Regions from separate parts of the Vibrio kasasachensis genome, predicted to be linked through region 2. Evidence: riboswitches for the same ligand, from Rfam matches in the RefSeq annotation. Region 2 holds a riboswitch; the other holds the start of a gene.

Region 1 (3,129 bases), on a different contig from region 2:
GGTAAAAACTGAACTGAGTGACGTGGCGGTAATACGGGTCTTGCCACACTTGCAACACGTTGAGGGAAGGTGCCGCCATAAACAGAGCGGCAAGGGCTGAGAAGACAAAGGTCGCGATAAACATCGCGACCCAAAACCCTATTTTAGGCGTACGGTTCAAACAAACACCTTAGCGCGTTAGAGCATTTTGCCATTCACGGATCCATGCTTTGCGTTGCGTTGCCACTTCATCGGAAGTGAAGCTTAGCGCTTTGTCAGGCACAGTGAGTGATTGGTAACCTTGTGGCAATTTAATATCGGTGACTGGGTACATCCAGTTACCGGTCGGCATTGCTGATTGGAAACCGTCACTCAAAATAAACTGCATAAATTGATCAGCTAACGCTTCGTTTTTAGAGCCTTTAACTTTCGCAGCGACTTCAACTTGGGTGTAGTGACCTTCAGCAAAATTCGCAGCTGCAAAGCGCTTATCATCTTCAGCAATGATGTGATAAGCCGGTGAAGTGGTGTATGACAACACCATATCAGACTCACCTTTTAAGAACATAGAGTACGCTTCTGACCAGCCCTTGGTGACCGTTACCGTTTTACCTGCCAGCTTTTGCCAAGCTTGTGAGACATCATCACCATAGATTGATTTCATCCATAGCATAAAGCCTTGTCCTGGTGTTGATGTACGTGGGTCTTGATAAATCACTTTCAAATCATCACGCTGTTCAACCAACTCTTTTAAGCTCTTTGGTGGGTTGGTCAGCTTCTCTGTGTTGTAAACAAAAGCGAAGTAACTAAAGTCATATGGCACAAACGTTTTATCTTGCCAGCCCCCCGGAATCGTCACCATCGAGGTATCAACTGAGTGCGCAGTCAACAAACCGGTATTCTTTGCTTCTGTCATTAGGTTGTTATCAAGACCTAGCACAATATCTGCTTTGCTCTTGCCGTTTTCCAATCGAAGGCGATTTAGAATAGAAACACCGTCATCTAAAGCAACAAAGTTAAGCTCACAACCACATTGAGCTTCAAACGCTTTTTTGACCGCGGGAGCTGGCCCCCAATCTGCAGCAAAGGAATCATAGGTATAAACGGTTAAGGTATTGTCTGCCGCCAAAGCAGAAAAAGAAGCACTTGCGATCGCTAGGGCTGTTAGAGTGGTTTTCACTGTTCGCTCTCCGAAGTTGAGCGGCACAGGTTTGAGGTCGAGGCTTAATTTTCCGTAATAATCAATTATCCTGACTCAATTCCTACGCCAGCATTATCTGGTTCAGGTCCACGGGTCCCGACAAAATGTCGATCTCAGCTAGTGTTCTACCACTTTGCTCCCCGATGAGTATGGAATGGATTGTAATCATTCCACCTATCAATAGCTATATACAATCGCTAGAAAATTGAACAGCTAAACAATTGAGATTGCTATAAGCGTTGGTCATAGCCCCAGCGTGGTACCAGACCTTGCTCAACACCAAGATGATCCAAGATGCGCGCGACCATAAAATCGACTAAATCTTCGATGGTTTTAGGCTGATGATAAAAACCTGGCGCGGCAGGCATAATAGTCACCCCCATTTGCGACAACTTGTGCATGTTCTCTAAATGCAGCGTAGAGAACGGGGTTTCACGTACCACCAACAATAACTGCCCGCGCTCCTTCATTACCACATCTGCCGCGCGTTCAATCAGATTATCGGACATGCCGTGGGCAATCGCAGCAACGCTACCCGCGGAACAAGGACAAACCACCATCTGTTTTGGTGCGGCAGAGCCTGAAGCTACTGGTGAAAACCAGTCATCCTTACCGCAGACAACTAATTTAGCAGGGTCACAGTTGAGATGCTCAACCAGTGCTTGCTTTGCAGCGTCAGGACCACTGGGGAGCTTTAAGTTATGCTCGGTAGCCATCACAACTCGCGCAGCTGACGATATTAGTAAATAGACTTGGAAGTCTGCTGCTAGCAGGCATTCTAATAAACGTAAACCATAAGGCGCCCCTGAAGCTCCGGTAAACGCCAATGTGATCGCTTTGTCACTGTGCTTTGTCATGCTATTTATTCCGCCAAGCTCGCTAATAGTTTGTCGTGGATACCTTCAAAGCCACCATTGCTCATCACCAAAATGTGATCTCCGGACTTTGCGCTTGCGACAATTTCTGCAACTAATAAATCAATGTTAGCACTGGTGCTCGCTGGCTGGCGGCACTGTTTCGCTACCTCTTCCACCGACCAATCAATGCTATCTGGTTGGTATAGGAAAACTTGATCGGCACTGTGAAGCGAAGCGGCTAACGTGTCTTTATGTACTCCACGTTTCATGGTGGCAGAACGAGGCTCTAAAACCGCGATAATTTTATCTTCGCCAATCTTGTTACGTAATCCACCTAGTGTCAGTTCAATCGCCGTTGGGTGATGAGCAAAGTCATCATAAACCGACACGCCATTCACCGTGCCTTTAAATTCTAAACGACGCTTTGTGTTAATAAACTTACCCAGAGCTTCACAGGCAAGATCAGGCGCAACACCAACGTGACGTGCAGCAGCAACCGCCATCAATGCATTATCAACATTGTGATCGCCAACCAAACCCCATTTTACCGTACCAACTTGCTGTTGTTTTAAGAAAATATGAAATTCTGAGCCATCTTTTTTCACTTTTTCTGCTCGCCAATCACCTTGCTCACCAGTGAACTCATTTTCACTCCAGCAACCACGCGCTAATACATCCTCAATCGCCTGATCTTTCTTCGGTGAAAGGACGCGACCATTGCCCGGAACCGTGCGCACTAAATGATGAAATTGACGCTTTATCGCTTCAAGATCGTCGAAGATGTCTGCATGATCAAACTCAAGATTATTGATGACTAAAGTACGCGGATGGTAATGAACAAACTTTGAACGCTTATCAAAAAAAGCACTGTCGTATTCGTCAGCTTCCACCACAAAAAACATGCTTTCGCCTAAACGAGCAGAAATACCAAAATTACCTAATACACCGCCCACTAAGAAACCTGGCTGATATCCGCAATCTTCTAATACCCAAGCCAACATACTTGAGGTGGTGGTTTTACCATGAGTACCTGACACCGCAAGTACCCATCGGTCATGCAACAAAAACTCCTGTAACCACTGCGGTCCTGAG
Region 2 (3,129 bases):
ACTTTGGTTAATTCACCTAAAGTTCGAAGTTCAGCAAATTGCGCCTCATCGTTTGCATCGGCAATCGAACCAGGACGCAGACCATCACCTAGAGAAAGCGCAACGTCATACTTGGCACAAATTTCACAAATTTCACGGAAATGGGTATAAAGGAAGCTTTCTTGATGATGAGCCAAGCACCATTTCGCAATGATTGAACCACCGCGAGAAACAATACCTGTCACCCGCTTTGCCGTCATTGGTACATAACGTAATAACAAACCGGCATGAATAGTGAAATAATCAACGCCCTGCTCTGCTTGTTCAATTAACGTATCACGCATTACTTCCCAATTAAGAGCTTCTGCTACACCATTCACTTTCTCCAGAGCTTGATACATAGGAACTGTACCAATTGGTACAGGGCTATTACGTAAAATCCACTCACGTGTTTCATGAATATTTCGACCTGTTGATAGGTCCATGACCGTATCACCACCCCAGCGCGTTGACCAAACTAACTTCTCAACCTCTTCTTCAATAGAAGATGACACTGATGAATTGCCAATATTCGCATTGACCTTAACCAAAAAATTGCGCCCGATAATCATCGGTTCTGACTCTGGGTGGTTAATATTAGAGGGTATGATAGCGCGCCCTTCGGCGACTTCCTTTCGAACAAATTCCGGCGAGATATCTCTAGGTAGATTAGCCCCAAAATTTTGCCCTGCGTGTTGCTGATTCAGTACCTCATCACGGTATCGTACCCTACCCATATTCTCGCGGAGGGCTATATACTCCATTTCGGGAGTGATGATGCCCTGACGAGCATAATGTAATTGAGTGACTCGCTTACCAGTCCTAGCACGTTTTATACGTGGTAAATTGCCATAGCGAAGATCATCCAACGTTTCATCCTCTAAGCGCTGTTTAGTATAAACAGAGCTCACTTCATCTAAGGTTTCTGTATCTAACCGCTCATCAATCCACTGCTCACGTAGTTTAGGTAAGCCTTTATATAGGTCGATGCTATGATCTGGATCGGTATAAAATCCAGAGGTATCATAAACGTGAATAGGTTCGTTCGGCTCTAAGATCGGCGCGTCTTTAGAACCACCGATCAAACTGTCTGCTAGAGAGATTTCACGCATTGGTACACGAATATCAGGACGGGAACCCTCAACATAGACTTTACGGGAATTGGGGTACGCTTGTACCGAGAGAGTGTCTATAAACTGTTTTGCTTCCAGTCTCGCTTGCTTGCGACTCGACATAGCATTTTTCCTTATTCATTTTATTTAAATGGGATAAAAATGCTTGGCGGAACGATGTTACAAGAGGTATCGAATAGCAGGTGTGGAACACCTAGAACGACATCGATATTTTGATAGGTATACTAGAGAGACGAAGCTTACTCTAGTAGTAATATCTTCTCTTGTTCCCTTCGCAGGTATTAGCCTGATCAGGTTCAACGGATCCCGAATTAACGGTCTCAGCCAAATGGCACTCCGACAAGTGAAGCAAGTATAAGCAATTGGAAAGCCTAAACCAAGCGGACCAATTAAAAATTGCTAAATAATTGTTAACTTTTTATCAATAATTGAAAACCTAACCAAGCCGCAGAAATACTCAAAACCACATTGAGTAAGACATTAAGCCCCATTTTGAAAAATGCGCCTTGCTGCATTAGCAATACATTATCCATTGAAAAGGTTGAAAATGTGGTCAATGCGCCTAAAAATCCTAAACCAATAATTTGACGCCACGGGTCAGTGGCAATAATTTCGTTTTCAAATGCCGCAATCAACAGGCCCATAGCGAATGAACCGACGACGTTAACTGTCAATGTTCCATACGGGAAGCCGCGACCAAAAAGTGAAACACAAACTTCGGAGATTAGATAACGTGAACATGCACCAAAAGCGCCACCTAGCGCGATAAAACCCAAAATGGAAAGCTGCCCCATAAATCCCCCAAATCTTAAAGTGACTACATTCTAGTCAGAAAACACTCATATAAACACCGCTACAACTATAAATTCCAGCAGATATTACATCGTTCTTTATTCTAGAATGAAAAAGTTACAGATGTCACTTAAGACACTCTATAACGGGAAAATAGATAGTAGTGGATACGTTGAAATAGAATGCCCTTAAAAGAGCACTGATAGCACTAAGTTAAACTTTGTCATATAGGGTAGGAATCGTAGCTTTTACCCTACGTGGTGAACTGTAGAAGCAACAATCTGACATTAAGATAAAGACTTAGCTGTAATTCAAAGCAAATACGCAGTCTAACGCTTAGTGTGGGTTTGAGGTTTAGATTGACGATCAATATATGGCTAAAGTGAAGAGATTCGAAAGCTTCGCCCAACTCGTACTTTTTGGTATATGTGGGATCCGCTGCTCTGTTAACTCACTCTCCAACTACAAAAACCTCTAGGCGTAAAAAAGCCCCAGCATTTCTGCTGAGGCTTAGTATATAGCAGGGGTGGAGAGATTCGAAAGCTTCGCCCAACACGCACTATTTTGGTATTTGTGGAATCCGCTGCTTTGTTAGCTCGCTCTCCAGCTATAAACCTTTAGGCGTAAAAAAGCCCCAGCATTTCTGCTGAGGCTTGATATATGGCAGGGGTGGAGAGATTCGAACTCCCAACACGCGGATTTGGAATCCGCTGCTCTGCCAATTGGAGCTACACCCCTAGAGAAACTACACTTTATCATACTGTAGATTCAAAAAAACCCCGCTAATAGCGAGGTTTAAATAATGGCGGAGTGGACGGGACTCGAACCCGCGACCCCCGGCGTGACAGGCCGGTATTCTAACCAACTGAACTACCACTCCGCAGTGGAATACTCGTTATTTATAACAAGTGTTCATAATTTAAAGCCTGGCGATGTCCTACTCTCACATGGGGAGACCCCACACTACCATCGGCGCTATTGCGTTTCACTTCTGAGTTCGGCATGGAGTCAGGTGGGTCCGCAACGCTATGGTCGCCAAGCAAATTCTTTAATTCGGAAAGCTGGTTTCTCTAAAATAGAGAGTAAAATTCTAAATACACATTCAATCGTTCTTGCATTGAGTCCACAAAACCCCTTGGGTGTTGTATGGTTAAGCCTCACGGGCAATTAGTACAGGTTAGCTCAA

The links. A riboswitch is a leader RNA that binds a small molecule or an ion and turns the genes downstream of it on or off. The one in region 2 is predicted to bind thiamine pyrophosphate.
Region 1: another riboswitch for thiamine pyrophosphate. It lies ahead of thiB (thiamine ABC transporter substrate binding subunit); the one in region 2 lies ahead of thiC (phosphomethylpyrimidine synthase ThiC).

Annotation. Positions count from the first base shown of each region.
Region 1 covers NZ_JAKJTB010000021.1:73,389-76,517, forward strand. Annotated here, with positions in the region: gene thiP (thiamine/thiamine pyrophosphate ABC transporter permease ThiP) at 1-160, opposite strand, end outside; gene thiB (thiamine ABC transporter substrate binding subunit) at 170-1,159, opposite strand; TPP riboswitch at 1,222-1,333, opposite strand; gene L4C38_RS17305 (flavin prenyltransferase UbiX) at 1,411-2,037, opposite strand; gene mpl (UDP-N-acetylmuramate:L-alanyl-gamma-D-glutamyl-meso-diaminopimelate ligase) at 2,043-3,129, opposite strand, start outside.
Region 2 covers NZ_JAKJTB010000022.1:90,663-93,791, forward strand. Annotated here, with positions in the region: gene thiC (phosphomethylpyrimidine synthase ThiC) at 1-1,253, opposite strand, end outside; TPP riboswitch at 1,402-1,500, opposite strand; gene crcB (fluoride efflux transporter CrcB) at 1,562-1,945, opposite strand; tRNA gene L4C38_RS17855 (tRNA-Trp) at 2,605-2,681, opposite strand; tRNA gene L4C38_RS17860 (tRNA-Asp) at 2,747-2,823, opposite strand; rRNA gene rrf (5S ribosomal RNA) at 2,868-2,983, opposite strand; partial or broken rRNA gene L4C38_RS17870 (23S ribosomal RNA) at 3,090-3,129, opposite strand, start outside.